Regions from separate parts of the Paraburkholderia sp. SARCC-3016 genome, predicted to be linked through region 2. Evidence: predicted binding sites of a transcription regulator. Region 2 holds the regulator's gene; the other holds the start of a gene.
What was found. Region 2 encodes HrcA, which represses chaperone genes, less so after heat shock. Its sites were predicted from a motif close to TTAGCACTCNNNNNNNNNGAGTGCTAA; they were not measured.
Positions count from the first base shown of each region.

Region 1: a site for HrcA is predicted at 2,796-2,822, ahead of rpoH (RNA polymerase sigma factor RpoH). Genes of this name have one in related genera too.

Region 1 covers NZ_JAVHZD010000034.1:40,309-45,525, forward strand. The annotation lists gene leuA (2-isopropylmalate synthase) at 1-1,270, shown strand, start outside; gene QYH69_RS28560 (nuclear transport factor 2 family protein) at 1,525-1,908, opposite strand; gene QYH69_RS28565 (acyloxyacyl hydrolase) at 1,953-2,516, opposite strand; gene rpoH (RNA polymerase sigma factor RpoH) at 2,882-3,817, shown strand; gene cydP (cytochrome oxidase putative small subunit CydP) at 4,158-4,424, shown strand; gene QYH69_RS28580 (cytochrome ubiquinol oxidase subunit I) at 4,414-5,217, shown strand, end outside.
Region 2 covers NZ_JAVHZD010000003.1:63,303-68,519, forward strand. The annotation lists gene QYH69_RS04365 (RNA-binding S4 domain-containing protein) at 1-359, opposite strand, end outside; gene hemH (ferrochelatase) at 494-1,564, opposite strand; gene hrcA (heat-inducible transcriptional repressor HrcA) at 1,757-2,791, opposite strand; gene QYH69_RS04380 (NAD kinase) at 3,103-4,008, shown strand; gene recN (DNA repair protein RecN) at 4,123-5,217, shown strand, end outside.

The DNA of each region.
Region 1 (5,217 bases), on a different contig from region 2:
CAACCAGACGAAGGAGCAGGTGAAGGCGCTCGCCGTCGACGGCACGCGGCTCATCCGCGAGTACGCCGACGCGCGGCCGCACACGCGCTGGACCTATCAATACTCGCCGGAAACCTTCAGCATGACCGAGCTCGCGTTTGCGCGAGAAGTGTGCGACGCGGTCGCGCAGACATGGCGGCCGACGCGCGAGCACAAGATGATCGTGAACCTGCCGGCCACCGTCGAAGCGGCCACGCCGAATGTCTACGCGGACCAGATCGAATGGATGGACCGTAATCTCGGCTACCGCGACAGCATCGTGCTTTCGGTACATCCGCATAACGATCGCGGCACCGCGGTCGCGGCCGCGGAGCTCGCGCTGATGGCCGGCGCCGATCGCATCGAAGGGTGCCTGTTCGGCAACGGCGAGCGCACCGGCAACGTCGATCTCGTCACGCTCGCGCTGAACCTCTATACGCAGGGCATCGATCCGGGCCTCGATTTCTCCGATATCGACGCCGTGCGCCGTGTCGTCGAGCGATGCAATCAGATTCCCGTGCATCCGCGCCATCCATACGCGGGCGACCTCGTCTACACCGCCTTCTCGGGCTCGCACCAGGATGCGATCCGCAAGGGCTTTGCGCGGCAGGCGCCCGATGCGGTGTGGGAAGTGCCGTATCTGCCGATCGATCCGGCCGACGTCGGGCGCAGCTACGACGCGGTGATTCGCGTCAACAGCCAGTCGGGCAAAGGCGGGGCCACCTATCTGCTCGAGCGCGCAATGGGCTTCGCGCCGCCGCGCCGGGTGCAGATCGAGTTCAGCCATGCGGTGCAGGCGGTCGCGGACCAGTCGGGCGCCGAAGTCAGCGCGGAAGCGATCTGCGCACTCTTCGCACGCGAATACCTCGAGGTTGCCGGGCCTGCGCGGCGTGTCGATGCGCAAAGCGTGCATTGGGAAGGCCGCGCGATTCGCATCGGCGCGGCAGCGGCAGCGACCGTGGCGGAAACACGGTCATCCGCCGGCGGCACGCACGACGCCTACGCGCGACATATCGCCAGTGAAATCGCCACGGCCGCCGGACGGCACATCGAAGTCACCTCATGCGAAACCGTGCGCGCGATCGACGGCCGGGTCGCGGTCTTCGTAGGCTGTCGCGTCGGCGACGATACGCTTCGGCACGGCGCCGGCATCGCCGACGACGAGTCGACGGCGATCATCGATGCGGTGGTTAGCGGAATCAACCGCTGCGCCGCATGGCTGTCGCCCGAGCGGATCAGGGTTGCGGCCTGACGTCGCGTCGACACGCGTACGAAACGAAGAAGGGGCGTCGGAAGAGGCCGAAGCAGGCAGGCGGCGCAACGAGGTGCACTGGGGAAGCGCGAATGAAGCGGGAATGAAGCGCGGAGGAAGCGCGGAGGAAGCGCGACGCGGGCAGTTCGGACCGGATTGCCGCGCGTAAATGGTCCGTCCACAAGACGCGACCGGAACAGCAGTGACAGCGTGAAATGGAAAACGGTCATCGCAACGGGAGCACCCGCCCGTCGTTACTCGAGCGCGCAGCGCGTCGCCTGCCAGGCGATCAACCGCCACTGCCCTTCTTCCTGAGCCTGGATCGCGGTGTAAGCAATTGGAAAGAGTAGAGCGCCGTTGTTCGCTTCCATTTCGATCAACGCACGCCCGGTGACCACACAGGTTTCGCGCCCGACCGGCAGCACGTCCTGCGACTGGATCTCGATCTGGCGATAGCGACGGCGGCCCGCGGTGATTGCGTCGATGAACTGCTGCTTCGTCTCGCGTTTGCCGTTCGTATGGACGTAGATCACGCTGTCCGACAGCAACGCGTCGAGCTGCGGCCCATTGCCGTCGACCATCGCCCGAAAGCGCTCGCGTTCGAGCCCGCGAATCGCCTCGATCACTTTAGCGGCCATCGCATTCGCCCCTTCACCGACGGAGCCGAAAGCGGCCGCGGTTGTCAGAAGTTGTACTGCACGTAGATTTGCTGGAAATTTATACCAGGATTGGGCTCTTTGATACTGGCGTTGGACAGGTGCTGAAAGCGATAGCCGACCTGGTAATGCTGTTTCTCGCCAAGGCCGAAGCCGACCCCCACCATATCCGCGAACTGGAACGCAGAGCTCATCGTGAAATTGGTGGATTGCCGCGCGTGGGTAAGCAGTCGAACGCCGATACCGGCTTCGAGGTACGGCCGTATCCATCCGCTCGTCTTGACGAATCGGACGACCGGCGTGACACCGAATTCGCCGATGTTCCTGTTGACGTTTCCTTCGCCGGTATTCCACCAGGCCGCGTGCGCCTCGCCGACCAGCGAGAAATGCCAGTCTCCCATTTGCCACCACGTCAGGTTGGGGTCCCACACGAAGCCGAGGTCGGCCTTGCTCGTGTGGCGATCGGCCCAGCCGCCCGCTATCTGAACGCCAAACTGATCAGCCGCCGCAGCTCCGGATAGACCGAGAAAAGTGGCTGCGCAAACACTTTTTAGTACCAGATCACGCCAAAACTCTTTGTTTTCGTTCATCTTGCGCCCTGAATTTGGCAGGTTGAACCTTAAGTGAATTAAGAGCAAAGCGACTTATTTTTGAGACAGCAGCATGTATCGTTCCCTATATATGCCGCCCCACCGCCGCCACGGGTTTCTGCGGTTTGCATACGGATCATGCGCCTTATATGTCCACAACCGCAGTGCGGATGAATCCTAACCTGCTAGGGCAAATCTCGCAGGCAAGGTACAATGCTATTGAGATTTGGATTTCAATAGGAAAAGCGGGAACTTGGATGACCCTAGGGCCTCTAAGTGTTAGCACTCGGTAGACTTGAGTGCTAACATCCATGGTGGCGCCGCTTAAAACACGGCGTTTTGTCTGACCCAAAGGAGTACGCTACGTGAGTAACGCAATGACCCTTCCGAATACTCTCAGCCCGTTGTCGGCTAAGGCCGGCTCGGCAGGTGCACTGACGCTCGCGCACGCTTCTCTTCTGCCCGGGCAGCTGGGCAATATCGACGCCTACATCCAGGCCGTGAACCGGATTCCGATGCTGACGCCGGCGGAAGAGCGGCAATTCGCGACGGAGTTTCGCGAGCAGAACAACCTCGAATCCGCACGGCGGCTCGTTCTGTCGCACCTGCGGCTCGTGGTGTCGATCGCACGCAATTACCTCGGCTATGGCCTGCCGCACGCGGATCTGATTCAGGAAGGCAACATCGGTCTGATGAAGGCGGTCAAACGCTTCGATCCCGAGCAGAACGTGCGTCTCGTCTCGTACGCCATGCACTGGATCAAGGCCGAGATCCACGAATACATCCTGCGCAACTGGCGCATGGTGAAGGTCGCCACGACGAAGGCGCAGCGCAAGCTGTTCTTCAATCTGCGCAGCCACAAGCAGGGTTTGCAGGCGTTCACGCCGGACGAAATCGAAGGCCTCGCGAAAGAACTGAACGTGAAGCGCGAGGAAGTCGCGGAGATGGAAACGCGGCTGTCTGGTGGCGATGTCGCGCTCGAAGGACAGATCGAGGACGGCGAGGAGTCGTTCGCACCGATCGCCTACCTCGCCGACTCGCACAGCGAGCCGACGGCGGTGCTGGCCCAGCGCCAGCGCGACAAGCTGCACAGCGACGGCATCGCTTCCGCGCTGGAGTCGCTCGACGCGCGCAGCCGCCGGATTATCGAAGCGCGCTGGCTGCAAGTCGAAGACGATGGCTCGGGCGGCTCGACGCTGCACGAACTCGCGGATGAATTCGGCGTATCGGCGGAACGGATCCGTCAGATCGAAGCAAGTGCGATGAAGAAGATGCGCAGTGCGCTCGCCGAATACGCATAACGCATGAATGCCGGGCTAGGCCCGGCACACCACCTACCGCAGCAACGAAGGTTCGCCTGAACATTCGTTAACGCATTCAGAAAGCCCCGCCCTCGAAAGACCGGCGGGGCTTTTTTGTCTCCGCTCGCATCACATCCGCATCGTCGACGTTGCCCACGTTGCGTTTCCTTGACCTGGCGCAACCCGGATCACAATACTTCTATCGTAAGGATGCCTTCGCGACTTCATGCCGCAGCGCATCGCACGCGCGAAGGCAAACGCGCTCCTAGAATCGTTATGCATCCGGCAAGCGCCGCGCGTCGATGCGCGGGCGGCCGGGTGACGTCGCTGTCAACCGATCATGATCATCACGCTGAATCTCAGGAACCCAATGCGAGCCGCATCGTGGACATGGACGCGCATCGCAGGCTGGGCGCGCGGCCCGACCTTCGCACGCGATATCGCGATCGTCCTCGCCATCAAGTTTGCATTGCTGTTCGCGCTCAAGTTTGCATTTTTCAACCATCCGCAGGCGCAGCACATGTCGCTGCCGCCTGAACAAGTCGCACAGGCACTACTGTCGGTGCCCGCATCGAATCCGTCCGAAGGTGATCACCATGCCCGTTAGCGAAGTCGTCGATCTTTCGCGTCTTCAGTTCGCCGTTACGGCGCTCTACCATTTTCTGTTTGTACCGCTCACGCTCGGGCTGTCGTGGCTGCTTGTGATCATGGAGTCGGTCTACGTGATGACCGGCAAACAGATCTACAAGGATATGACCCAGTTCTGGGGCAAGCTCTTCGGCATCAACCTCGCGATGGGCGTCACCACCGGTCTCACGCTCGAGTTCCAGTTCGGCACGAACTGGTCGTACTACTCGCACTACGTCGGCGACATTTTCGGCGTGCCGCTTGCCGTCGAAGGACTGATGGCCTTCTTCCTCGAATCGACGTTCGTGGGGCTCTTTTTCTTCGGCTGGAACCGGCTGTCGCGGGTCCAGCATCTGATCATCACGTTTCTCGTCGCGCTCGGCTCGAACCTGTCGGCGCTGTGGATTCTCGTGGCGAACGGCTGGATGAACAACCCGGTCGGCGCCGAATTCAACTACGAAACGATGCGCATGGAGCTCGTGAACCTGTTCGACGTCGTGTTCAATCCGGTTGCGCAGGTGAAGTTCGTGCATACGGTGTCGGCCGGCTATGTGACCGCTTCGATGTTCGTGCTCGGCGTGTCGTCGTGGTATCTGCTCAAGCGCCGCGATACGGAGTTTGCGTTGCGCTCGTTTGCGATCGCCGCCGGCTTCGGCCTCGCGTCTACGCTTTGCGTGATCGTGCTCGGCGACGAATCCGGCTATCGCACGGGCGAAGTGCAGCAGGTCAAGCTTGCGGCGATCGAATCGGAATGGGAGACGTCGCCGGCGCCC
Region 2 (5,217 bases):
GGCCGGCCGTGCAACGCGGCCGTCGGCTCCCGAAAGTGCTTGCGCCGTTCGAGTTCCGCCTGCCGCTTCGTCCGGCCTTCGTCCGTTTCCGCGTAAAGCGACTGAGCGACCGGGGCCGGCCCGCGCACCTCGCACACGCCCAACACCTGCACCTGCCAGACAATCCGCTCGATTTCAATTTCAACGAGATCGCCCACGCGCACGTCCTTCGCGGGTTTGACGCTCGCACCGCCGATGCGCACCCGGCCCTTCTCGACTGCATCCGCCGCCAGCGAACGCGTCTTGAAGAAGCGCGCCGCCCACAACCATTTATCGATGCGCAATCGCGCGCCGGGTTCAGTCGAAATCTTGTAGTTCATCTTCTGTCGTTCGAACGCCTCGTGCGTTTTGACGTGTCGCGTGTGCAGGAGCAGAAGCAGAAGCACGTTACCGGGTGACGGGTGCAGACAGCATGCCCGCTGCACGCGCCAGCACCAGCACCAGCAGACTTCGCTTACGATGCCACCGCTGCTTGCCGCGCACTCTCCTGCACCGGCCATCCCTGCAAATGTTGCGCGACAATTTCGCCAAGCGCGGCGATCCACGCGGGCGAGGCATTCAGGCAAGCAATGCGGTGAAACTCCTTGCCGCCCGCATGCACGAATTCGTCGCGCACTTCCATGCCGATCTCCTCGATCGTCTCAAGGCAGTCGGCGGTAAATCCTGGGCAAAACACATCGATACGACGCACGCCGGCCGCACCGAGTTCTTTGGCCGTCGGAGCGGTATAAGGCTGAAGCCATTCAGCCTTGCCGAAGCGCGACTGAAACGTGACCCGGCACTCGACCGGTGTCAGTTCCAGCGCATGCATGAGCAGCGACGCCGTTTGCTGACATTGCTCGTGGTACGGGTCGCCAAGGTCCAGCGTACGTTTGGGCACGCCGTGAAAACTCAACACCAGCTTGTCCCCCGCCGCGAAATCCGGACGTCCGTGCGCGTGCCAGTAATGCTTCACTTGCGCCGCCAGCGCGGCGATATACGCGGGATGATCGGCATAGTGGCGCACAGTGCGGATCTCGAGTTGATTGCGCATCCGTTTTAACGCGCCGAACGCCGCGTCGAACGCGGTGGCGGTAGTCGAGGACGAGTACTGCGGATACATCGGCATCAGCAACACCCGCTCGGCGCCCGCCAGCTTCAGCTGATTCAGCATGGCCGGGATGTCGGGCGTGCCGTAGCGCATCGCATAGTCGACGATCACCGCGTAGTCGTTCGCGTGCAGCAACTGGCGCAGGCCTTCCACCTGTTTCTCGGTGTAGACCCTGAGCGGCGACCCTTCGGGCATCCATACCGCTGCATACTTCTTCGCCGATGCCGGGCTGCGAAACGGCAGAATCACCGTGCGGAGAATGATTTGCCACAGCATCGCCGGAATTTCGACCACGCGCGGATCGGACAGGAACTGAGCGAGATAGCGCCGCACCGCGCCCGCCGTCGGCGCATCGGGCGTGCCAAGGTTGATCAGCAGGACCGCGACGCGGTGCGCGACAGCAGACTGCAGAGGCCGCTCGAGATCGAAGTGCATAGGTAACGAATTAAAGGCGAAGGGCTGCGGGGCGAACGACAAGCGTTTCAGGTGAAGGCCATTATAGCGGCGCGTTTCATGACCGAAAGCTAGCCATTCGGCAGATTGGCAGGCACCGCACAACGCAGCATCATGAAGGCAGGCACATGCATGAAAATGTGCGGCACGCCGCACAGCCACGCGCCTGCGGCTCTACTGCTGGCTCAACGTCAACGAAAGCAGGCGCGCAGTGATATCGACAATCGGAATCACACGGTTATAAGCCATGCGGGTCGGCCCGATTACGCCGAGCGTACCGACGATCGTGCCGTTCACTTCGTACGGCGCGGTTACGACGCTCATTTCCTCGATCGGCACGAGATTCGACTCTCCGCCGATGAAAATCTGCACGCCTTGCGCGTGGCTCGATACGTCGAGCAATTGAAGGAGGCTCGTCTTTTGGTCGAACACATCGAACAGCTTGCGCAGCCGCGCCATGTCCGACGAAAGGTCGGCCACCTCGAGCAGTTTGCGTTCACCCGAAATCAATACGGTTTCGCCCGTATCGGTTTCGTCGGTACTCGCCGTGACGGCCGCATGCATCAGCGTCGTCATGTCGCCGCGCAGCTGGTCGATCTCTTCGCGCAGCCGGCGGCGCACTTCGTCGAACGACAACCCGGCGAAATGCGCGTTGATGTAGTTCGAGGCTTCGATGAGTTCGGCCGGCGAATAGTCGCGCTGCGTCGCCATCATGCGGTTCTGCACGTCGCCTTCGGGCGTCACGATGATGAGCAGGATGCGCTTGTCGGACAAACGCATGAATTCGATCTGCTTGAATACGTGGCTGCGCCGCGGCGTCAGCACGACGCCGGCGAACTGGGAAAGGTTGGACAGCACGCTCGCCGCGGCCGCGACGATTTTTTGCGGCTCGCCGGCCTGCAGCGTGTCGGGCTGCAGCGTCTTTTTGACAGCCCGTGTCACGGCCTCTTCATCGGCGACCGATTCGACGGTCAGCATCGTGTCGACGAAAAGCCGGTAACCGCGCGGCGTCGGAATGCGTCCAGCCGACGTATGCGGGCTGATCACGAGACCGAGCTCCTCGAGGTCGGACATCACGTTGCGGATGGTGGCCGGGCTCAGTTCGAGCCCGGAGAACCGCGACAACGTGCGCGAGCCTACCGGCTGACCTTCGGCGATATACCGCTCGATCAGCGTTTTGAGGAGGGTTTGTGCGCGAGGATCTAACATGGCGAAAAATTTTAGCTCAATGACGACGCTGCCGCGAGCGTTAAGCGTACCTGCAACACGCACCCCGCAACGCATTGCGCCGCCGCGCCATGCGAAGCGCACCGCGAAGGCCGTCGCTCGCGCGCTTGCAAGGACAAGCGCCGGCCGTTGTCATCAGCGCTTCACCATTCTAACGATAATCGGCTACACGCAAGACAGCGGCGCTCCCGCGCGCCGGCGCCAGCAACGACAACTCCATCGGCCCGCCGCGACGGCTCTTCCGGCGCGGGGCGACGGTTCTTTTCGGCCCGCAGCTATGGTGTAATGCCGGCATGCAAGTTACCAGCCAGTTCAAGACCGTTGCGCTCGTCGGGCGCCCCCAGACGCCCGGCATCGGCGAGCCGCTGATGCAACTCGCGTCCTGCATCGCCAGGCGCGGGTTCGACGTCGTATTCGAGGCGCAGATCGCGGAGGAGATCGGGGTCACCGGCTATCCGGCGCTGCGGCCCGCGGAAATCGGCGCGCGTGCCGACGTCGCGGTCGTGCTGGGCGGCGACGGCACGATGCTCGGCATCGGCCGCCAGCTCGCACCGTACAAGACACCGTTGATCGGCATCAACCACGGCCGCCTCGGCTTCATTACCGACATCCCGATCTCGGACATGCAGAAGATCGTCGTACAGATGCTCGGCGGCAGTTTCGAACGGGAGGAGCGCACGCTGCTCGAGGCACGCATCATGCGCGCGGGCGAGCCGCTCTATCATGCGCTCGCTTTCAACGACGTCGTCGTGAACCGCAGCGGCGTGTCGGGCATGGTGGAACTGCGCGTCTCGGTGGATGGCCGCTTCATGTACAACCAGCGCTCGGACGGCCTCATCGTCGCCACGCCGACCGGTTCGACCGCCTATGCGCTTTCGACGAACGGGCCGATCCTGCATCCGCAGCTCGACGGCATCGTACTCGTGCCGATCGCGCCGCATGCGCTGTCGAACCGCCCGATCGTGCTGCCGGACCATTCGAATGTCAGCATTCAGATCGTGTCGGGCCGCGACGTCAACGTGAATTTCGACATGCAGTCGTTCACATCGCTCGAACTGAGCGACACGATCGAGGTGCGGCGCTCGCGCCACATGGTGCCGTTCCTGCATCCGGTCGGGTACAGCTACTACGCGACGCTGCGCAAGAAGCTGCACTGGAACGAATATCCGTCACATGAGAACGATGAAGAAGAGCAGTAATCCGGCAAGCATGCCAGATCACTGAAGCCGGCCACGCCGCACGAACCGAAGCCACCCGCCCGCATCCCCAAACTGAACCTGCACGCTGCCGGACACCACGAACAAGCCGACTCCATGCTTCGCCACCTCTCGATTCGCGATTTCGTCATCGTCGCCGCACTCGACCTCGAATTCGACAGCGGCTTTACGGTCTTCTCCGGTGAAACCGGCGCCGGCAAGTCGATTCTGATCGACGCGCTCGCGCTGGCGCTCGGCGCTCGCGCCGACGCGAGCGTCGTGCGCACCGGCGAGACACGCGCCGACATCACCGCGGAATTCGACACGCACGCGCTCGTCGACCAGTGGCTCGACGAGCACGCATTCGCAGCTCAAGCCGAAGACGGCGGAATGCAGGACGGCACCGTGCTGCTGCGCCGCGTGATCGACGCGAACGGCCGCTCGCGCGCGTTCATCAACGGCACGGTGGCGACGCTCGCGCAGTTGCGCGAAGTCGGCGAAATGCTCGTCGACATCCACGGCCAGCATGCGCATCAATTGCTGATGCGCCCCGACGCGCAGCGCGAGCTGTTCGACACGCACGCGGGACTCGGCGACATGGCCGCTGCCGTATCGCGCAGCTGGCGCAACTGGCGCGAAGCAGCGCAAGCGGTCGAGCATGCGCAGTCGCGCGACCGCGAACTGCAGCTCGAGCGCGAACGGCTCGCCTGGCAGCTCGCCGAGCTCGACAAGCTCGCACCGCAGCCCGGCGAATGGGAAGAAGTGAACAGCGAACACCGGCGCCTGTCGCATTCGGCCAGCCTGATCGACGGCGTGCAGGGCGCACTCGGCGCATTGTCCGAATCGGACGACGCGATGATCACGCACCTCGGTGCGATCATCTCGAAGCTGCGCGATCTGGCCGACATCGACCCGGCGCTCAACGACGTTCTCGCCGCACTCGAACCGGCCGAGATCCAGTTGCAGGAAGCGTCGTACTCGCTGTCCCACTATGCGCAGCGGCTCGAACTCGACCCCGACCGGCTCGCGGAGGTCGAAAAACGCCTCGACGCATTGCATTCGGCCGCGCGCAAATTCAGACTGCAGCCCGAATCGTTGCCCGAAGAACATCAGGCGCGCCGCGCGCAGCTCGACGCGCTCGACGCGGCCGCCGACCTCGACAGCCTGCGCGCGGCCGAGAGCAAGGCGAAAGACGCCTACCTCGCCGAAGCG